4 regions of the Caloramator sp. ALD01 genome follow, and region 4 is predicted to be linked to each of the others. Evidence: predicted binding sites of a transcription regulator. Region 4 holds the regulator's gene; each other region holds the start of a gene.
What was found. The regulator Rex, encoded in region 4, represses fermentation and respiration genes when NADH is low (regulators of the CRP and FNR family bind a similar motif). The targets are predictions, from matches to a motif close to ATTGTTAANNNNTTAACAAT.
Positions count from the first base shown of each region.

Region 1: a site for Rex is predicted at 4,303-4,322, ahead of A3M9_RS0110520 (DUF969 domain-containing protein). Genes of this name have one in related genera too.
Region 2: a site for Rex is predicted at 3,007-3,026, ahead of A3M9_RS0106505 (DUF5692 family protein). Genes of this name have one in related genera too.
Region 3: a site for Rex is predicted at 4,664-4,683, ahead of fdhF (formate dehydrogenase subunit alpha). Genes of this name have one in related genera too.

Region 1 covers NZ_AXAA01000033.1:10,315-16,336, reverse strand. Annotated here, with positions in the region: gene A3M9_RS0110535 (methyl-accepting chemotaxis protein) at 1-1,838, shown strand, start outside; gene pcp (pyroglutamyl-peptidase I) at 1,942-2,583, opposite strand; gene A3M9_RS0110525 (DUF979 domain-containing protein) at 2,610-3,566, opposite strand; gene A3M9_RS0110520 (DUF969 domain-containing protein) at 3,582-4,280, opposite strand; gene A3M9_RS0110515 (M48 family metallopeptidase) at 4,495-5,250, opposite strand; gene A3M9_RS0110510 (hypothetical protein) at 5,530-5,736, opposite strand; gene A3M9_RS14675 (hypothetical protein) at 5,748-5,906, opposite strand.
Region 2 covers NZ_AXAA01000010.1:44,393-50,414, forward strand. Annotated here, with positions in the region: gene A3M9_RS0106490 (DMT family transporter) at 1-259, shown strand, start outside; gene A3M9_RS0106495 (glycosyl hydrolase family 18 protein) at 566-1,891, opposite strand; gene A3M9_RS0106500 (ABC transporter ATP-binding protein) at 2,052-2,825, shown strand; gene A3M9_RS0106505 (DUF5692 family protein) at 3,072-3,998, shown strand; gene A3M9_RS0106510 (hypothetical protein) at 4,151-5,086, shown strand; gene A3M9_RS0106515 (PD-(D/E)XK nuclease family protein) at 5,236-6,022, shown strand, end outside.
Region 3 covers NZ_AXAA01000016.1:46,582-52,603, forward strand. Annotated here, with positions in the region: gene fdhD (formate dehydrogenase accessory sulfurtransferase FdhD) at 1-401, opposite strand, end outside; gene A3M9_RS0107960 (molybdenum cofactor guanylyltransferase) at 382-996, opposite strand; gene A3M9_RS0107965 (formate/nitrite transporter family protein) at 1,072-1,926, opposite strand; gene fdhF (formate dehydrogenase subunit alpha) at 1,980-4,646, opposite strand; gene pulA (type I pullulanase) at 5,008-6,022, shown strand, end outside.
Region 4 covers NZ_AXAA01000017.1:1,114-7,135, forward strand. Annotated here, with positions in the region: gene abc-f (ribosomal protection-like ABC-F family protein) at 116-2,032, opposite strand; gene A3M9_RS0108060 (redox-sensing transcriptional repressor Rex) at 2,181-2,825, shown strand; gene A3M9_RS0108065 (ATP-binding protein) at 2,831-5,071, opposite strand; gene tsaD (tRNA (adenosine(37)-N6)-threonylcarbamoyltransferase complex transferase subunit TsaD) at 5,429-6,022, opposite strand, start outside.

The DNA.
Region 1 (6,022 bases), on a different contig from region 4:
TGGAAAATGCAATTAAAGCAAACCTAATATCACTTGAAACAATTGCAAGTGATAAAACATTTACTGACGAAACAATACCACTAAATGAAAAACTAAATATACTTGCAAAGGCTAAGGTTCAATACAATTACATTGGTGTGAGCTATGTCGACGCAAAGGGAAACTTAACCGATACAGATGGTAATTCCTTCAGCATTGCTGGACAAGAAAGTTTTGAAAAGGCAATGAAGGGAATAAGCAACATATCAGACCCTATAATTAGTAAAGTTGATGGAAGTATACTTGTTTTATATACTGTTCCTGTAAAAAATGATAAGGGACAAGTTATAGGCTGTATTAGTGCCGCAAGAGATGGAAATGAGATAAGTAATTATTCAAATGATATAAAGTTTGGAAAGTCCGGACAAGCATTTATTATTGATAGAACAGGTAATATAATTGCTCACAACAATAGACAACTTGTACTTGATAAATTTAATGCCATTGAAAAAGCAAAACAAGATAAGAGCCTTAAAGAACTTGCAGATATATTTAAAAAGATGATAGCTGGAGAAAAAGGGGCTGGAGAGTATATATATCAAGGTGTTCGTAAATATGTAGGATACGCCCCAATAAAATCAACAAATTGGTCTGTTGGTATTATGATTGAAAAGAAGGAAATATTAAAGGAACTTACAACACTTCAAGTAGGAATAGCATTAACAACAGTTGCATTTATAATACTTGGTTCTTTCCTTGTTATGCTTCTTGCAAAATCAATTACTAAACCAATAGAAACTGCTGTTGAAAAGCTTGAGGTAATTTCACAAGGAAACTTAACTGAAGAAACTCCAAGCGTTCTTTTAGAAAGAGCTGATGAAATAGGTAAAATAGCAAAATCAATTGAACATATGAGAAATACACTTCTTAACATTGTTAAGGATATTAAGATGAGTGCAGACAGCATAGGTAAGCAAACTGATTATTTATCATCTATATCTGAAGAACTACACGCCTCAAGCCAAAATATTGAATCTGCAACAAATGATGTTGCACAGGGTACAATAAACCAAGCTCAAGATTTATCAGATATTACTAATATAATCTTTGAGTTTAGTACTCAACTTGAAGGAATTGTAGAATTAATAAAGGATGTATATGTTAGCACAAACAATGTAAAACAAATGGCAGATAGTAGTAACAGCGATATGGAATATGCTATTCAATCTATTGAAAGCGTAAATGAATCCTTTAATAAACTAACTGAAAAGATACAGGAAGTTGGGGCTAATGTTTCAAAGATAAATGAAATTACAACTTTAATAAACAACATAGCTGAACAGACTAACCTACTTGCCTTAAATGCTGCTATCGAAGCTGCTCGTGCTGGAGAGGCAGGTCGTGGTTTCTCTGTTGTTGCAGATGAAATAAGAAAGCTTGCTGAACAGAGTAAAAACTCCTCTTCAAATATTGCAAGCCTTGTTTATGATGTATATAATGAAACAAATGCTATGGTTAATACAACCGATGTAATGAAGAAAGAACTTGAAAATCAAATGGATAAGATATATACTGCACTACAGTCATTTAAATCAATTACAACTTCTGTTGATGAAATAGCACCTAAGATAGTTACAACAACTAATTCAATCGAGGAATTAAACAAGAGTAAGGACAGTATAATAAATAAGATTGAATCTGCCTCAGCTGTCGCTGAAGAAGTTTCAGCATCTTCTGAAGAAATTGCAGCTTCAACTCAAGAAATGAGCAGATCCTCAGAGACACTTGCAGAATCTGTTCAACTTCTAAACAATATGAGCCAAAATATGAATGAACTTGTAGGGAAGTTTAGGGTATGATAAAACCTCAGTATTTGGTGGAATACCAAGTACTGAGGTTTTTTGTGTTATTATAAATTACTAAGTCTCAATATAAAAGTAGATTTTTTATATGAGTATTGAACTAACATATTGTCCCCTCAGAATTCTTTTTATCATCTTTATTATTTATGGCAGCCTTTATAGCTAACATTAATGCCTTAGAAATCATATCTAAATTCATATAAGGTGTGTTAGCTCTTGTTATAACCTGTTCTGGCAAAAATGGAACGTGTATAAATCCTCCTCTTATATGAGGATATTTTTTATTTATTATATACATTAGACCATACATTATGTGGTTACACACATAGGTTCCAGCTGTATTTGAAATAGATGCAGGTATATTGGCTCTCCTTATTTCTTCAACCATTGCTTTTATAGGAAGATTTGAAAAATAAGCATTTTCTCCGTCCTCAAATATTTTTTCATCAATAGGTTTATTCCCCTCATTATCTGGTATCCTTGCATCATCTACATTTATAGCAACTCTTTCGATACTTATATCATATCTTCCTCCTGCCTGCCCAACACATATCACTATATCTGGTTGATGTAGTTCAATAAGTTTTTCCAGTTCAATAATTGATTTTTTAAAAACTACAGGAATAGCTGCTTTTATTACTTCAGCACCATCAATGTTATCTTCTAACATCTTAACTGCTTCATAAGATGGGTTAATGACATCTCCTCCAAAAGGTTCAAATCCTGTAATAAGAACTTTCATATAATCACCTCATATCGAAATTAATATTAAAATGCCCATACATACATTAATATAATATGAATTATTAGCATAGTAATTGCAACCGGTACTTGATATTTAATAACACCATACTTTTTATCTTTAATCTCGAGAATTGCTGTTGGCACAATATTGAAGTTTGCTGCCATTGGTGTCATTAATGTTCCACAATATCCCGCTGTAAGTCCTAACATTGAAGCAATAACTGGATTTGCACCTTGAGCAATTACGAAAGGTACACCTATACCAGCAGTTATAACTGCAAAAGCTGCAAAAGCATTTCCCATTATCATTGTAAATAAAGCCATTCCTACACAATATGCTATAACTCCAACTAAAATATTTCCTTGTGGTACAAATCCTTTAATACCATCTGCAATTACAGTTCCAACTCCAGCTGCTGTAAACACTGATCCAAGAGCTGCTAATATTTGTGGTAACATACTAACTGGTCCAACAAGTTCTAATAATCTTCTTGAATCCTCTGCCACTTCTTTAGTGCTGCCTTTTGTTACAACCATAGCCATTATGAGTGCTACTAATGCCGCAATACCTAATGCAACTAATGAGCCTAATTGTTTTGTCCAATATTGAGCAACTATAAATGCTATTATTGCTAAAGCTAAGGCAGGTATAAAAATCTTGTTTCCAATTTTATTTGCCATTTCAGCCTTAAATTCTTTACTTGATTCATTAAATTTATTATACTTAACTAATTTTAGAGCTGATAAAACAGCAAGTAAAACTATCAAATATCCTATCACTGTATCGTCAATTTTAATATTTTTATTTCCCCACAACATTCCTATTCTGCTAAATGAAAATATTACTCCTAAAATACCCCAAAATAATGCTGTCGGAATTCTTGATGGATGGCTTTTATCCTTTAGTGTTACATAAACTGAATAAAATGCTATGATACCACAAAATACATATAGTAATTCAGTTAAAGTATCTTTTAACATATTTATCCCCCCAATTTATACATTTTTAGTTATATCATTTTTTATTCTCATTTTTGAACTATATTTCATATCGAACTTCTTATCATAATATAAAAATTGTAAAGTACCAACTACCATTATTATTAATGCAATAGGTAATGCTGCCTTTGCTGCATCAATTGCTTCTATCTTGTAACCTAATTCCTTCATAACTCCAACTACTAAGAGTACGCCACCAGATGCAACAAAAAAGTTTTGTCCAAAGAAATTACCATAGTTTTCAACAGCTCCTGCAAGACCTTTTATTGTTTCTTTATCTTCGTCCTGCATTTCACCATAACGACTTTCACCTGCACCCTGTGCCATTGGAAGTATTAAAGGTCTAATGAATTGAACGTGTCCACCTATTCTTAATCCAAACATAGCTGATAATGTTCTAATTATTAAGTAAAGTGATGTTAATCTTCCTACTGTAGCTGACTTTATCTTGCTTATCAAATATGCTGCTCTCTCCCTCAATCCATATCGCTCTAATAAACCTATTACAGGTAGAGTAATTATAAATATTGACATATAACGATTTGTAACAAAGGCACTACCTAAAGTCTTCATAATTTCATTAAATGACATTCCTGCAACAAGTCCAGTTATAATTCCTGCAAAGACAACTACAGCAATAGTGTCTAATTTTAGAATAAAACCAATGATGATAATTAAAATACCGATAAGTTTAATCATAAACAAACCCCCTTATAATTTTTTTATTATTTTGAAAATAGCATAAATAAAAAATAAATTCTGTAGCAACGGCTACAAAATTTATTTTTGTATATAAGAAAAAAATATTAAATATTACACCTTACATTTTATATATAATAGTTATATATTAATAACTCATCCAATTCCGTTTAGATTTATTTAAACTTTAGTATTTTTAATGGATTTCAGGTTAATAACTAAAAAGCCTCCCCCCATTCTCCTTAAGCCACATCTTTTTCTTTTCAAAATCAGGCATAATTTCTTTAACCAAGTCCCAAAACTTTTTAGAATGGTTGTGATGCTTAAGGTGACAAAGTTCGTGTACTACAACATAATCAAGCACATCAAGTGGAACCAGTATAAGCCTCCAATTAAGGTTTATATTACCCTTGCTCGAACAGCTTCCCCATATTGTTTTTTGCTCTTTTATCACTACTCTATTAGGAACAAGGTTATATTTTTGACTAAAAAACTCAACCCTTTGTTTAAGCACTACTTTAGACTCTTCCTTTAACCATTTTATAATCTCTTTTTTTAACATTTCTTCTGTGAAAAAACTCTCTTTTGCCTTTGGTAATTTAATATATAGTTTATCCTCTTCCTTATAAATCTTTAACTTATCCACATTATCCTCAGAAATACATAGGATAAGTTTTGTTCCAAGATATTCTATTCTACTTCCATTTTTATATTCTATACTTCCTGTATCTTTTTTTATCCTTTCTATTTCCTTCAGTTTTTGTACAATCCATTCTGCTTTACCTTCAACAAGATTTAAAATATACCTATCATCTACATATATAGGAGAGGTTACAACTACCTCCCCCTCTCTTGTTATTTTAATTGTTATTGTCTTTTTCTTCTTTTTTATTATCTTATATTCAAATACTTCTCCATTGTATATAAACTGTGGCATCTTTAATTCCTTTCTATATGTATTTTTCATAATTTATATATTCTACATTTTATCATCTTTCCCTTTTTAAATATTCATCCTAATATTAATTGCAATTAGTATATCTATTTCATTTACTCATATAACAAGCATTTTTCACATCTCAAGATGTTTTACCTTATTTTGCTCATTTTTCTATAAGATACTTATTTTAAAAGGCTGTTACACATTGCATTTATCTTATTCTAATCCCTTTTGTTACTTCAACATCAAATAATAATATTTACTTATATACATAAACATAAAAACAGCCTTTTGTAAGGCTGTTTTTCACCACTCTATCTCATCCTCATCAAAATCTTCATCCTCTAAAATATAATCTGACACATCATATCCAAGTTCTTCTGCAATCTCTAAAAGTTCTTCTTCATCTGCACTATCAACACTTCCTATAAGTGGCCATATTCCAGATGGTCCAACATAGTCTAACAAATCTCTTTTTAATTTCCTATAGTTTACCCTTTTAATGATAATCATCCCCCATCATATTAAAATGGAATTTCTTTATCTTCATTATTAAATATATTTATGTAAAGCTCAGTTAATTCTTCATCTGTCATATCCTTTAATTTGTTGATATAAATATCTTTAAATCCTGCTGCTTCATAATACTCTTCAAGTTCTAAAAGCATTTTTTCTCTATCCATATTAATCCCTCCCTATATTTATATATAAATTATACTTATTTTTTATTACCTTGAAAAATTTATTTTTATATACTTTTTTATACATTTATTGTATAATTTGCATAGATATATATGAA
Region 2 (6,022 bases), on a different contig from region 4:
ACAGGTTTTAATTTCAATTTTCTACCTTGGTGTATTGTCATCTGTTTTTGCCTTTTTACTTGTTAATTACAGTTTATCTAAGCTTCCTGCATCCCAATCTTCAGTTTTTGCGAACCTTACTACAGTAGTATCGGTTATAGCTGGAATTACAATAAGAGGAGAGAGTTTTGAAACCTACAAACTAATTGGAGCTGTGATGATAATAATTGGTGTTTGGGGGACAAACTACTTTGGAATACTTAACAAAAATAGGGCATAAAGCCCTGAGATTGTTGATAAACATAGTTGTTAGCTAAATTTTGAAAAAGCCCCATGAATGGATTTCAATAGGCTCTTTCATAAGCTTTAGCAATTCTTAGCTTTTTGACTTTGAAAAAGTCCGTAATTCGGCACAGGACGTGCCGAGCCGAGCGGCCATCAGGACGATGGCATCGCGAGGGTAGGACTTTTTCAAACAAAGAAAAGCTTAGAATTGATTAGCGAAATGAACGAATGCCCAAGAAATCCTTCATGGGGCTAATCAATATATAATTTTTTAGCAGCAATAGGGTATAAAGCCCTATTTTTATTTATTAAATTTAGCCTTTATCATATTCATATAATCTGCATTTTCAAGTCCAAGTCTCCAAATAGCAACTCCAGAAAGATTATAGTTATTTACTAAATCAAGTTTATATGCAATGCTCTTGTCATTTTCAAACCAAACAGAATGTGCAACTCCATTTACATCAGTATAATTAAAATAAGGTGACTTTGACACATCATCCCAAAGGATAGTTGCATTATTGCTATTTGCAATGTTATAAATTCCATTTATACTATATGCCTTTGTGGTGCCATTTGAGGACCAGTCGTATCCGTAGGCTGCAAGTCCTAAGAAAATCTTTTCCTTTGGAACAACAGTAATAGTATAATCTATTACCTTCTGCACCCATCCAATGGATGCAATAGCACCAGGTGTACCCCCTGGGTAGTGTTCATCGTAGGTCATTAGTATAAATTGATCTACATACTTTGAAAGTTCGGCATAATCATAAGCACCTGTCCAGCTATTAGTTAAGCTGTCGTATGTTTTGGCAGGGACAGAGATACCTATTATATATCCTTGTGGTTTTAATGCAGTATAAAGCTCCTTCATAAAGGTTGAAAGATAGCTTCTGTCGTAGTAGTAAACTCCTTCAAGGTCTATGTTTACACCTTTATAACCATTTAGTTTTAGTGCATTGGATATATTATTTATAAGAGCTTGTCTATTTTGTGCATTTTCAAGTAGCTGCTTTGCTATGTCACCACTGAAGTTATTACTTACCATTGCAATAGGAACTATTCCATTGTTGTTTGCATAATTAATTTGTTCAGTTGGAACTAAACCTGATATATTTCCAAGTCCATCTGTTATATATGTGTGTGTAATTACTGTGTTTAAAAGTGAAGTATTGTTTACCATAGAATTATAGGAGGACTTGTCCCCACTGTAATAGTAGGTTGTAAATCCAATAACCTGCTTTTGATTATTAATAACAATATTCTGAGTAGTTACTTTTATATGAGCAGAATCACCTGATGTGCCATAGGTATTGTAGGCACGAACAAAAAACCAATATACTGTAGCAGGTTTTAAATTTGTAACTTTATAGCTTGTTGCTGAAGTAGTTGCGATTTGTGTGTAGTTTGAATCATTTAGAGTTGCCATAAATACTTTATAGCCTGTTGCACCTTGACAACTTGTCCAAGTCAAAGTAACTTCGCTTGTTGTTATACTTGATGCACTTATGCTTGAAGGTGCAGCAGGAGCTGTTCCTTTTCTTACTTTTGCAAAGGCTGTTACAAAACTTGTAAGTGTAAAAATAAAAAGTATGATTGATAGAATCAATTTTTTCTTATTTGTCATATACTACCCCCCTAAAACTTTATATATTATTTATCGTAACGAATAATTACAAAGTTTAAATGTAATTTATGGGTATATTACCAATGAAAAAGTAGTTTAAAACTTGAAAATAATTATATTTTGTGTCAAAATTAACCTATATAGACGTATAAGGAGGATTATGATGGATAATATAATTTCAGTTGAAAATTTATATATGGATTATGGAAGTGGGGATGTATTAAAGGGAATTAGCTTTGAGGTGCCAAAGGGGCAGATTGTTGGATATATTGGTCCAAATGGTGCTGGTAAAAGTACAACTATTAGAATATTTTTAGGAATGACAAGTGGATATAGAGGTACTGTTAAAATTTTTGGTGAAGATATAAGGGATAAATATGAGTATAAGAGAAGAATAGGTTATGTTCCAGAAATTGTTGAATTCTATGACAGCCTAACTCCAGTTGAATATCTAAATTTTATAGGAAGTATATATGGACTTGAGGAAAATAAACTCAATAAAAAGATAGACGAGTTACTAAATATTTTTGACCTCTATGAAGTAAAAAATACAAGGATTTCATCCTTTTCAAAGGGGATGAAGCAGAAGCTTGCAATAATCTCATCAATAATACATAACCCAGATTTAATATTCTTTGATGAACCAATTACAGGCCTTGATGCAAATAGTGCAATGGTCTTTAAAGAAATGATGCAGGCATTAAAAAATGAAGGCAAAACCATATTTTACTCATCCCATATTATGGAGGTTGTAGAAAAGGTAAGTGATAGAATACTTCTTTTAAATGATGGTCAAATTGTAGCAGATGGTAATTTTGAAGAACTTAAGGAGAAGGTATTAGGAAGCAGCCTTGAGGATATATTTAACACATTAACTGGATTTACAAACCATTCAGAGGTTGCAAATAGACTTGTTGAGGTAATTAATTCGTAAATGAAGGTAGATGATATGTAAATTATTGTATTTAAAATTGAATTTTTGATTAATGAGGTATTATTTTAGGCGTGTTTATGCACGTCTTTTTATATAAAGATTTTTAGAAAACGTTAACTATAATTTACATATAAAGTTATTTACCAATATTTACTTTAACAAAATTTTCTGATACAATAAAATTGTAATAATTATTACAAATATTTTTAAAATTATAGCGACCAAGTCGTATAAAGGGGGAATTATATGTTTTTATTTGAACCGTTATCATTTGCACAAATAGTTATGGGGGTTGTTGTATTAATTGCACTTATATTAATTAATGAAGTTGCTCGTAGAAGTAAGTATGTTTCAATCTTCTTATTCATTATTCTTCCAATTATATTAACCTTTACAGTATGGCCTAAAACAGCAGGAGAAGGTTCAAGTGTTGGAACTTGGTTCCATTGGGCAAAGGTATATTCTGCACTTGCAGGATGTATAGGATTTATGGCAATTAGGTATAACAAGAAATTGCAAACAAATAAATATGCTTTGATGTTCCCACCATTTATACTTTCACTAAATATTATGGAGGCAGTAATAAGAGATTTTCAATGTTACAGCTATAATGGGCTTGTTGATGGAGTTACAATAATTGGTGGTCCTTGGAACATAATGAATGGCATAGCAGGAATACTAAATATTATAACCTTATCAGGTTGGGTAGGTATAGTAATTAGTAAGGATAAAAGCCAAGATATGATTTGGCCAGACCAGCTTTGGTTTTGGATAATTGCATACGACCTATGGAACTTTGCATATGTATATAACTGTGTTTCAGACCATTCATATTATGCAGGACTTGCATTACTTCTATCCTGTACAATCCCAGCCTTCTTTATAAAAAAGGGAGCTTGGCTGCAACACAGAGCACAGACCTTAGCTACTTGGATGATGTTTGTAATGTGCTTCCCAAGCTTTGTTGATACTTCAAAGTATGCAGTAAAATCCTCCCATAGCACAACAGCATTATTTGTTGTAAGCCTACTTGCATTACTATCCAACATAGCGGTATTTATTTATCATTATTATAAAATATTCAAATTTAAGAAGAATCCATTTAAAGAAGAGGTACACAGTGACCTTAATTCCTATAAGGTTGTATTAAAGAGTAATAATTTAACAATGTAAACAAAAAGCATCTGAATTTCAGATGCTTTTTTAAATAAGAGCAATATCATTTATAAATAATACTATGTATGATATTGTTATTATGATGGAGGATGAAACAAAATTTTCTTTATGATATAATTAAGATACAAGATAAATATAGAGTTGGCAATATGTCAAATATACATATATCGCACAATAATAACGATATAATTTTAAAATATATGGCAGAGGCATTTAAAGATACGACTTTAGAATTTTTAGGTATTAAACTTCCCAAAATAAAGTCAGTAATACCAACAGATTTACCAATAATTGATGTAAAAGAAGAGGTTATGGATTTTGTGTTTTTGTTAGAAGATGATTCGTTGTTGCACTTAGAATTTCAAACAACTTATAAAAAGGATGATTTAATTAGGTTTAACTTATATGACTTAAGGTTATATAAAAAGGAAAGAAAACCAGTTAGAACTATTGTTATTTATTCAGCAGACATTAATGATGATAATATAATTACAGAATTAAGGATAGGTCCTAACAATCTTTATAAAGTAGAAAAAATTCTAATGAAAAGATTTGATGGAGATAGAACTTTAGAACATTTAAAAAGTGTAATTTTGAGTGAAAAAGAATTTACTGAATTAGACAAGTTAAATTTAATATTTTTACCTTTGATGAAATCAAAAAAAGATAAAAATGAATTAGCGATTACGGCTGTTGAACTTGCTAAAGAAATAAATGATAAAGATTTAAAAATGTTTTGTATATCAGCAATAATAGCTATTTCGGATAAGTTTATAGATAAGGAATATATAAATAAATTGAAGGAGGTGTTTGAAATGACTAAAGTTGGTTATTTATTAAAGCAGGAAGGTATTCAACAAGGTATCCAACAAGGAATAAATGAAGGTATAATAAAAGCAAAAAAACAGGATATAGAAAAATTCTTGAATAAAAAATTTAAAGAAGATTTGCACGAGATAATATTTTTGATAAGTAAAATAAATAATATAGAGGCGTTAGATAAAATATTTGATTTAGCTATAGATTGTATAAACTATGAAGATTTTAAAAATGAGATTATAAAAATACAACGTGAAAATATGTAAAAAAACCCACCCATTATAAAAATGAATTTTTAATGGGTGGGTTTTTTTAGCATTTATATTACTTATACCTTATTTTAGGTTGATTCATTTTTTCATAGGGTATAAAATATAATTAACTTGAAAAATTTTCAAATTATTGGGGTGATATTTTGTTTGATAAAATTGTAAATGAAATAAAAAATAACAAAAGGGTTATATATCTTGCACCAACAAGAGAGCTTATAGAATTTGTTAGAGGTGAAATTTTAAAAAGGGCAGGTAGCTTATACAATGTAGATGTTATAACCTTTGATGACTTATCAAGAAGGATTTCTAAAAATCATTTAGGCAGTTCTGAATTAATCACCTATGAGGCTTCCCTTGTGCTTGTTGAAGAAATATTAAAGGAGCTTGGAGAAGAAAAGATTAAATACTTCTCTAAAGTCTATGATAAAAAGGGATTTGCAGTAAATGCACTTAATGCAATAAGAAGCATAAAAAGGGAATATGTTGATATAGATGAGTTTAAGGAAATTATAAATTCCATAGGGGATGAAGTATTAAAAAGAAAAACAGAGGATTTAATAACAATATATACAGCATATCAAGAAAAATTAGCCGCATTAAATCTTATAGATATGGATGATATAATAAAGATTGCAGTAGAAAATGTAGATAAAACTACATACTTTGAAAATGTATCCTTATTTATAATCGATGGATATATAGATATATTTAAAAGTGAAAAGAAACTACTTGAAACTATAAAAAACAACTTTGCAGAAATTGAGTTTATATATCATCTTCCTTTAAATGTCCCTTATGTATATGATTTTGCAGGAAGAGAAGCTTTAGGATTTGCAAAGGAATTAAATTTTGAAATTAATGATGATGATTTTTTAAATACAAAATATAGATACCTTGCCGAAACACTATTTACCGACAGAGCTTTAGATG
Region 3 (6,022 bases), on a different contig from region 4:
ACATTACTTAATATATCCCCTGATAAAAACTTTTTATTGCTCTCTACTTTTTTTAAATTTTCACTATGCATTAAACTTATATGAACACTTCCCCTTCCACATCCTGAAGTTAATGCACTCTCTTTTCTTTTTATTTCTCTATTTTTATCTGCAAGATTTATATAAACACCTTCATTTAATACACTTATACTTTCTATTTCATCAAACTTCTCAATGACTCCATCAGTCTTTATAAATCCTACAGAAAGCTCCTTAAGATTTTGAGGTAGACACATAAGTGTAACATAATAATAGTTATTTATATATAAATTTATAGGCTTTTCAACAATTATGCCATCTTCCTTTTCAATTTTTTCTCCGTCTTTAAAAATACATATTTTTTTATAGCTTATAACATCCATCAAAAATTCCCCCGCTTTTTAGTTTTTCTAAATCCTCCCTGTAGTTTAAGTTGGTAAACATATCCTCATTAGATATATATTTTTCAACCTCTTCATCGTTTGTATATAAAACACTACAATCCTTTACTACATCCATTATCTTAAACCTTCCTCTATCTATTGCCTCCCTTAATCTTTCCTTAATATCAATAGAGTAAAAGGAGTATAAAGGTTCAAAGTATCCACCCTTTTGAGTTATTAAACATTCAACCTCCCTTGTATTTATAACCTCAATCAAATATTTTATATAATCTAAGTTAACATAGGGCATATCACATCCAATAACAAAAACATACTGTGACTTAGAGTTTAAAAGAGCTGTATAAATTGCACCAATTGGGCCACAATCCATTATAACATCCTCAACAACTCTAAATTTTGTATTAAATTTATTTTTATCATTTGTTACTAAAACAATATCATCAAATACTGTATTTAGCCTTTCTGCAATATGTTCTATTAATAACTTATCATTAATTACTATTTTACTTTTATCAAAACCCATTCTTGAACTTTTGCCACCACAGAGAATAGCTGCTGTAGAAACCTTTTTCAAAAAACCACCCCTTAACCAAAGTGCCATGAAAAACACCTATTTTTTCATGGCACTCATTAAAAATTTAAATTATCATTACATTTTTAATCCTTTACTTACTTCAACTTTTGCTGGTATTCTCTTTAATGCTAAATAATACATAAGACCAATACATACTGCCCCGCCAACAATGTTACCTAAAGTTGCAGGAATTAAATTTTGTATCATTGAACCAATTGATATATGGGATAATTTTTCAGCTGTAAAATGCCCTACTTCTGCATAGGCTGGGTTAGTCTTTGCAAATAGGCCTATTGAAAAATAATACATATTGGCAACACAGTGTTCATATCCTGCAACAACAAAGGCCATAATAGGAAACCACACAGCAAATATCTTATGTATAATATCCTTTGCACCATAAGACATCCATACTGCTATGCACACTAATATATTACATAGTATACCACTTGTAAAGGCTCTATAAAAGGGTAAACTTCCCTTATAGGCTGCAACCTTTAATGCATAGGCCCCAAGTTTTCCTCCGTTTACATCAAGTCCACCTGAAGCAAATATCAAATATGCTATTATTATTGAACCTATTAGATTGGCAAAATAAACAAAAAACCAATTCTTAAACATCTTTTTAAGCTCTACTTTACCATCAACAACACCAATTAACATCATTGTGTTGCTTGTAAAAAGTTCTCCTCCCCCAAGTAGTATCATCATAAGTCCAACTGGGAAAACCGTACCTGCTACCAGCTTTGCTACACCAAAGTTTTCTATTGAATGGCTGGCAACAGCAGAAGAATAACCACCAAGTGCAATAAAAGCACCACCAATAATTCCTAAAATAATCATTTGCAAAGTCTTAAGCTTTGATTTTTTTACACCAGCAGCAATTGTTTCATCAACAATTTCATTTGGTACTAACATTCTTTTTTCCATACAGCATCTCCTTTCTATTGATAAAATTATAACAAGGGAGAGAACCTCCCTTATTATAACCTATTTATTCTTACAGTGCAAACCTTTAATTCCGGTTCCTTTGTAACTTCATCCAATGCTGTATTAGTTAAAGTATTTGCTTCCTTAAAGTGGAATGGCATAAATACTACATCCTCTTCTATTCTCTCTGTAACCTTTGCTCTAACCTTTACACTTCCTCTTCTTGATGTTACCTCAACCATCTCTCCATCTTTAATTCCAAGCTTTGAGGCGTTCATTGGGTTTATTTCCACAAATGGCTCACCAACTATATTCATTAAACCTTCATTCTTGCCTGTCATTGTCATAGTATGATAATGATATAGAACTCTACCAGTTGTAAGTATCAAAGGATATTCAGAATCTGGTGTTTCTGCCGCCGCTTTATAATGGGCTGGTTTAAACAATCCCTTACCCCTTGCAAATTTTTCTACGTGAAGTATTGGTGTTCCACTATGATTCTTATCTAAAACAGGCCACTGTAGTCCCTTTTCCTCAATTCTTTCATAGTCTATACCTCTATATTGTGGAGTAAGCTTTGAAATCTCCTCCATTACATCCTTAGATGAATTTAGGCTGCATTCATACCCTAATCTTATCATCAATTCCTTAATAATTCTCCAGTCCTCTCTTGCTTCTCCTACGCTATTTATTGCCCTTCTAACCCTTTGCACTCTTCTTTCTGAATTTGTAAATGTTCCATCCTTTTCAGCAAAGCTTGCAGCAGGTAGAACAACATCAGCAAGTTTTGCAGTATCTGTTAAAAATATATCCTGAACAACAAGGAATTCTAAAGATTTTAATGCTTCCTCTACGTGCTTTATATCTGGGTCTGAAACCATTGGATTTTCTCCCATAATATAAAGAGCCTTTACTTTTCCATCGTGTGCAGCTTTGAATACTTCAGGAACAGTCAATCCAACCTTATCTGAAAGTTTAACTCCCCAAGCCTCTTCGAATTTTTCAAGGTTTTCCTTTACAAATACTTTTTGGTAACCAGGGAAGACATCTGGTAGACATCCCATATCACAAGCTCCCTGAACATTATTTTGTCCACGAAGAGGATTTACTCCACAGCCTTCCTTACCAATCTTACCACAAAGCATTGCAAGGTTTGCAACTGAATAAACGTGTTCTACTCCTGATGAATGTTGAGTTATTCCCATTGAATATACTATACTTGATTTTTCGCTCATTGCATAAAGTCGTGCTGCTTCTTTTATAAGCTCGGCCTTCACTCCTGTTATCTCTTCTACCTTCTCTGGAGTATATTGCTTTACTATCTCTACAAGTTCATCAAAATTTTCACATCTTTCTTCAATAAACTTTTTATCCTGAAGACCCTCTTCAATTATTACATTCATCATAGCATTAAGTAGCACGACATTAGTTCCAGGTTTTAGCTGCATAAACACATCTGCACCCTTTGTTAATTCTATTTCTCTTAGGTCTGCTACAATAATCTTTGCTCCATTTAATTTTGCTCTTTTTATATAGGTTGCTGTAACAGGATGTGTTTCAGTAGTATTTGAACCTATTATAAATATACAGTCTGCCTTCTCAAGTTCTCCTATACTGTTTGTCATAGCACCGCTTCCAAAGGTTGTCGCAAGACCTGTAACCGTTGTAGCGTGGCAAAGTCTTGCACAGTGGTCTACATTATTCGTTCCAATCACAGCCCTCATAAACTTTTGAAACATATAGTTATCTTCATTTGTACATCTTGCAGAAGCAAATCCTGCAATACTATCTGAACCATACTCATCCTTAATCTTTTTAAGCCTTGATGCAACATAATCTAATGCCTCATCCCACTCAACTTCAACAAATTCTCCATTTTTCTTTATAAGTGGCTTCTTCAATCTATCCCTATGGTTTATGAAATTGTATGCAAATCTTCCCTTTACACACATAAGCCCTTTATTAGGCTCTGAAAAACAAGGTTCTACTCCCACAACCTTGTCATCCTTTACAAGTAGATACATCTGACATCCAACACCACAGTAGGAACAGGTTGTTCTAACCTTTTTAACCTCCCAAGCTCTATACTTGTCCCTCTTTTTAACAGTTAGAGCTCCAACTGGACATACTGCAACGCAGTTACCACAGGATACACAGTCAGACTCATATAATTTTCTATCAAATGGAACTGCTATATGAGTATAAAATCCACGTTTTGCAAAACCTATGGCACCAGTACATTGAAGTTCATTACATACCCTAACACACTTTCCACAAAGTATACATTTATTTTGATCACAAATATAAAATTCATTGCTATCATCCAATTCATATTTTATTTTTTCTCCACCATACTTGTCCTCTTTTATGTCATATCTATAGCAGTAATCCTGTAATTTGCAGTCTCCAGCCTTTTCACAGGTTAAACAATCTAATGGATGGTTTGAAATTAAAAGTTCCAACACAGTTTTTCTTGCCTCAATAACACTCTTTGACTCAGTATGTACTACCATCCCCTCCTGAACAGGAGTTGAACAGGATGCCAAAAGGCTTTTTGCTCCTTCAACCTCAACAACACATATTCTGCAAGCACCGTGGGGCTTTAATCTTTCATCGTGACATAGAGTTGGAATATCTTTCCCAAGCAATCTTGCAGCTTCAAGTATGGTCGTTCCTTCTTCAACTGAAATTTTAACTCCATCAATGGTTAGGTTTATCATATAATCCCCCCTAAATACTTGTTAAATAGTTAACACACCATAAATATTTTACCTCTAATTTTAATTTTTCGCATTATTTTTTATTGTATTTATATTTTATATTAATTTAATTTAACAAATATTTGTTGATATTAGTATAAAAAATAGGGGGGAGACATTGACACTGCAATATAGAACTATTTCTAACAAAAAAGCTTAGAATTGCTAAAGCCGCAGAATGGATGCCCAAGAAGTCCTTTATGGGGTTAATCAATATATAACTTTTTAAACAGCCAAAAAGTTATTAACTTTGTATATTCCTTTTTTTATAAAAAAAATATAAAATAGTAAAAGACACTATATTTTGAAGGGAGAAATAAATATGTTATTTTCATACCTAAAGAGCTTTAGCCAAATAGTAGTACACGGAATCAAAGAAAATAAAATAAGAATAAACAAGAATACCAGAATAAAAATATTTCAAAAGGACATAAACCACGAAATACAAAGAATTAACCTTTGTGGAGACGACATATGTATAAACATAAAAGGTCATATTGATATTAAAAAGCAATGCCATATTTTAATAGAAGGATATTTGCTTAACGTAAATTACTCTCCTCTATTTAAAACAGATGAATTTAATCTTATTTATGCCTATGATGGTCCGCTGGGATATATTTATAATAAAGAATTTACAGAGTTTTATGTTTGGTCACCTGTGGCAGAAAAAATAAACCTTCTACTTTATAAAAATTTTGACCCAACTATAGATGAAGAACCCGAAGTATATGAAATGAAAAAATTAGATAAGGGGGTTTATTACACAAAAGTCAACGGTGATTTGGATGGAATTTTTTATAATTATGAAGCCTTTGTATTTGGGAAAAGAAACATTGTAGTTGACCCATATGCCTATGCAGTTGGAGTAAATGGACTAAGAGGTGCAGTAGTTGATTTAAAATCAACAAATCCTGAAGGGTTTGAGGAAGATAGGTATATTAAATTAAATGCAAACGTTGACGCAATAGTTTATGAGCTCAGTATAAGGGATTTTACAATTGATTCTACAAGTAGTGTAAATCTTAAAGGAAAGTTTTTAGGCCTAACAGAAGAAAATACAGCCTTTGAGGGAGTACAAACAGCCCTTTCCCATATAAAGGATTTTGGTATAACCCACGTACAAATAATGCCTATGTATGATTTTAGCTATAAAAGTGTTGATGAAAAATACCCTCTTGATAAATATAATTGGGGGTATGATCCTCAAAACTACAACTGTCCAGAAGGTTCCTATTCAATAAACCCATTTTCACCAAAGAGTAGGATAATAGAACTAAAAAAATTAATTCAAAAACTACATAGCATTGGAATTGGAATTAATATGGACGTTGTAT
Region 4 (6,022 bases):
ATAATATTTTCATAATTTTCTATCAACTTTAAGTTCACTATAATATAAAAGAGCACCTAAATTATGTGTAACTTCCTAATTAAAGCTACCATTTACACATAATTAGGTGCTTTCTTTATTCTTCAATATTTGCTAAAAGCTCTTCCCATATTTCATAACACTTTTCTAATTCATCCTTTAAATTAATTATTTGTTGATTTATATCTCTTGTCCTATCAGGATTTGTATAGACTTCCTCTTTGCAAAGTTCCTCTTCTAATTCAGCTATGTTTTTTTCTTTTTTCTCTATTTCTGCCTCTACTTTTTTAATTTCATTTTTTATATTTTTAATCTTATCCCTTTCCTGCTTTAACTTTTTCTTTTCCTTCTCTATTTGGGTTTTTGTTTTTCCTTCTTCATTAACTACTATTTCATCTTCCTTTGCATTCTTTTTAGCCATATAGTAATCGTAGTTTCCGAGATATTCAACAATACTGTTCTCCTCAAGCTCGCATATCTTTTGCACAACTTTATTTAGGAAATATCTATCGTGGGATATTACAAAAATAGTTCCGTCATATTCTAAAAGGGTATCCTCAAGTTCCTCCCTTGTTAATATATCTAAATGGTTTGTAGGCTCATCAAGAAGTAGAAAATTGGCCTTCTTCAACATAAGCTTAAGTAGATTTAACCTACACTTTTCACCGCCTGATAAATCCTTTATCTTTTTAAACACATCGTCTCCTTTAAATAAAAAGGCTGCAAGTGCATTCCTTATTTCTCTGACTGTTTTTTGTGGAAACTCATCCCAAACTTCATCTAATATTGTTTTTTCGGGATTTAAGTCCCTTTGTTCTTGATCATAATATCCAATCTCTACATTCCTACCAAGCCTTATATATCCACTATCAGGCTGAACTTCGCCCTTTATTATTTTTAAAAGTGTGCTTTTTCCACGTCCATTTTCTCCTATAAGTGCAACCTTTTCACCTTTTCTAATCATTAAATTAATATTATTAAAAAGAACCTTCTCTCCATAGGATTTAGACAGTTCTTCAATCTGGAGAACGTCATTACCACTTTTTATTCTTGTATCAAAACTTATCCTTACATTTTCTTCATAGGTTATTGGTCTATCTCCTAAATTTTCTTCCAATTTTAACAACATTTTCTCTTTACTCTCTGCTTGTTTTATGCTTTTTTCGCGATTAAAGGACCTAAACCTTTCTATCATCTCTTCAAGCCTTTTTATTTCCTTCTGTTTTAATTCGTATTCCTTTACCCTCTGCTCTATTCTATTTTTTCTTTCCTTTATGAAATAAGAATAGTTTCCTCCATATTCTTCTACTTTACCATTTAAAACTTCAACCGTCTTATTAGTTATTACATCGAGGAAATATCTATCGTGAGAAATAATAAGCACTGTTCCCCTATACTCCTTAAGGAAATTTTCAAGGAAAGCTATTCCTCCTAAATCAAGATGGTTGGTTGGTTCATCTAATAAAAGAACATCCGGACTCTTTAAAAGTAATTTTGCAAGAGCTACTCTTGTTTTTTGTCCTCCTGATAGATAGCAAATTTTTTTGCTTATTTCCTCCTCAAGAAGTCCAAGTCCAATAAGTACACCCTTTGCATAGCTTTCACAGCTATATCCATTTCTATTTTCAAATTCCACCTGAAGCCTTCCATATTCCTTTAGAAGCCTTTCGTGGTCTGAATTTGGATCTGAAAGCTCCTCTTCAATCTGCCTCATTCTTTCTTCTATCTCTTTTATATCTGAAAATACCTTCATAACCTCTTCAAAGGCAGTAAGATTTTCATCTATGTCTAAGTTTTGCGAAAGATACCCAAGAGTTTTTCCCTTTTGAAGAATTATTTCACCCTCGTCCTGCTTTATGCTGCCTGTTATTATTTTAAAAAGAGTAGTTTTACCTGCACCATTTCTTCCAACAAATCCGATTTTATCGCCTTCGTTTATTATTAAGTTTATACCATCTAAAACTACATCTACTCCATAGGACTTTTTTATATTGTTAACATAAAGAATTGCCATTTTTTCACCTCAACTTAAAATAGCCTAACAGATTAATTTTAATATTAACCCATATTTAAAGCAATACTTTTTAGGTAATTGACATTAATTCTTGCATATTATAACATATATGATAGGGGAAAATTATAAGGATGGGAAGTGAAGCTTTATGGCAAAGGAAACTAAGATTTCGATGGCAGTTATCAGAAGATTGCCAAAATATCATAGGTATTTAGGTGAACTTTTAAGAAAAGATATAGATAGAATATCTTCAAAGGAGCTTTCAGAAAGAATTGGGTTTACAGCTTCTCAAATAAGACAGGATTTAAACTGTTTTGGTGACTTTGGGCAACAGGGATATGGTTACAACGTTAAGGATTTATATGACCAAATAGGAAAAATACTTGGACTTGATAAGAATTATAAAACAATAATTGTTGGTGCAGGTAATATAGGTCAAGCTGTTGCAAACTATGCAAAGTTTGAAAGGTTAGGATTCCATCTACAGGCTATTTTTGATAAAAATCCAAAGCTTATTGGAATTAAAATCAGGGATATTGAAGTTAAGGATGTAGATTGTTTAGATACATACCTTAAGGAAAATCCAATAGATATAGGTATTATATGTGTTCCAAAGGAGCACGCACAAATGGTTGCAGACATAATGATTAAAAATGGAATAAAAGGTATATGGAACTTTGCTCCAACGGATTTAAATGCACCAGATGATGTTATAGTAGAAAATGTACATCTAAGCGAAAGTTTAATGATATTGAGCTATAGACTAAATGAATCTGAATTATTTAAAGAATAAGTGGGCTAATTGCCCACTTTATTTTTGCATATTCTTTGAATTGTATCTTTAAGCTCTTCAATTGAAAAGGGCTTCTGTATTATATCATCTATATATTTCTTATCGGAATCATTGAGATTACCAAGCCATCCTGTCATTAGAACTACTGGTATCTCCTTCATCTTCTTTATTTTTTCTGAAAGCTCAGCACCTGTGCAATTTGGCATAGCAAGATCACACATTACTGCATCAAAATCATATTTTTCTATTAGTTTAAGGGCCTCCTCATCATCAACTACATAAACCGAGTCGTGTCCAAGACTCTTTAGCATCTCTGATACTGCCTCTGCAACAGGCTCCTGATCATCTATAACTAATATTTTATAAATTTGCTTTTCTTCACAACTTTCATTAAGATGTTCTCTGCTTAATCCTGCACCCTTTGCAGGTAGTTTAATCTCAAACTCAGTTCCTTCATTAACTTGGCTTGATACATCTATATGTCCATTCATTTCCTTAATTATTGAGTAAACAATAGAAAGCCCAAGTCCATTTCCTCTTTCATTTTTTGTTGTAAAGAAGGGCTCAAATATCTTCTCTTTAACTTCCTCAGTCATACCAACTCCAGTGTCCTTTATTTTTACCACTATATTTCCCTTCTTATTAAAGGACTCTATATGCAAAAATCCACCGTTTGGCATAGCATCTATGGCGTTAGAAATTATATTTACAAATACTTCTCTAAGCTCAGTAGCTGTGCCTTCAACAAATCCCTTTGCCTTTAAATCTAATTTAACCTCAATACTCTTTTTGCTTATTTGGGATTCATAGGTCCATTTTGGTTTTGTAATTTCAACAGATTGAATAATAATCCTGTTTATATCACAAAGCTCCTTTTCCTTGTGTTTTGGCTTTGAAAATTCCTGTATTCTCTTTACTATTTTTGCCCCATCCTTTGCACTTTCTTCAATGAGTTCTATATATCTATTAAGTATAGGGTCGTCTATGTTATTTTTTAGAATTTGTATATATCCTAATATTGGAGTTAATATATTGTTAAATTCGTGGGCAATACCACCGGTTAGCTCTCCTAATGCCTGCATCTTTCTTGATTGAATTAAACTGTCCTGTATCTTTTTATATCTTCTAAATTCCACAAGCATTTTACCTATCGTTTGACATACCATATATAAAAACTCAGAGCTGTCTTCAAAGGAGAAATACTTGTCTTGACTTGAGAGCCACATACATCCTAGTATATTTTCATCAAACTTTATAGGAATTGTTATACAAGACAATATATTGTTCTTTTGCATAACATCCTTTATTGGCCCTGATATATCTTTAGTATGATATACTAAACAGTTTAATTTTGAAAAAGTTACCTTTGGATTATAAGTTCCACCTTCAATATGCTGTTTATATGTATTTACTATATCATCAGTAATATTATAAGATATTACATAGTCAGAATTAAAATCCTTTGGCAAATCATTGTTTTCAAATAGTACAACAAAACCTCTATTTGCTGAAATAGAGCTACATATTATGCTTAATGCTGTCTCAAGTATCTCGCCTTCATCCTTTTTATAGGACAATTCTCCAGATAATTTGCTTATAAATTTATATACCTTATTTTCTCTTATTACCTTTTCTCTCTTCTTTAAAAATTCCTGTACAATTCCTAAAGTTTCTTCCTTTGTAAAAAAGCCTTCATCATTTATATGAACATATACTTCATCATTGTTCTTATATATAAAATTAGGATTTAAGTGTGTTATTGCAAAAAGGGCATCAACACCAAATTTGTCTATATTATAGCAGCTTATAGCTGAAACTGGATATTTTTCAAATATATCGTTTAATTCCTTTTCATAGTTATATAAAAATTCCTCATCATAATCACTATGACAAAAGGCTTCTCTATCGGAAATTATCGCTATGCCGTCATATCCATCCATAACTGCATCCTTTGCCATATCCTTGATGTTTTGATATGCTGAATTTATGTTGTTGTTTGCAAAGAAAAGCTGAGAAGATTGAACTATTAATTTATTACTTGCAATAAGTTCAATCATATCCATATTTGCCTGTCTTAAATAAAAATCAAGGCTTGTTAGAACATCTCTATCGACAAAATAATAACACTTTCTATTATTTCTAATTCCCCAAGATATGAACTCTGCAATCACATCGTAAGCATAATCATCGTCGGTGTTAATTAGGGTATACCTAACACCTCTTTGGAAGTATTTATCAAAATCCATTCGACTTCCCCCTAATTCAACACAAAAATTATAGATTTTTTCTAAAAGACTAATTATATGATATAACATTTTTTGTTAAAATAAAAGCTTTTTTTGTACTTTTTTGACTTTTTTCTATCATTTTCTCTTCATTTCTTCTTTTACTTATTCATTTCCTTTTTATGTAATTGCGATAATACAATAAAAAATAAAGATAATCTAAAATTAATTATCTTTATTTTTTTCAAAAAATTAAGTTATATCCACATTGTCCACAATATTATCCACAGCTTTTGTGGGTTATTTTGTGAAGCTTTTGCAGATTTATCCACTTTATCCACAGATAATATGTTAACATATCCATAATATCCACAAATTCTACAATCTTTGTCCTATTTTTAATGAAGGATATGCATTAAGCCCTAAATTCGACACAAGTCCAGCCTTATAATTAAAATACCCTGCACTTGCTATCATTGCAGCATTATCTGTACATAAACTAATTGGTGGATAGTAAAAATTAATTCCTTCTTTTTTACATTCTTTTGCTAATGCCTCTCTTAACTTAGAATTTGCTGCAACACCACCTGCAAGACAAATTGTATTCATTTTATATTTTTTTGCTGCAAGTATTGCCTTTTCAGTCAATATCTCTACAACAGCTCTTTGAAAGCTTGCTGCAACATCCTCCCTTTTAATTTCTTTTCCCGTCATCTGCATTTTATTTAAGTAGTTTAAAACTGCAGATTTGAGCCCACTAAAAGAAAAATCAAAACTTTCATCCTCAAGGTATGCCTTTGGAAAATCTACTGCATATTCATCTCCCTCTTTTGCTAAGGCATCAATTAAAGGTCCCCCTGGATAACCAAGCCCTAATGCTCTTGCAACCTTATCGTAGGCCTCTCCAGCCGCATCATCCCTTGTTCTTCCTAATACTTCAAATTCAGTATAGTCCTTAACAAGAACAAGATG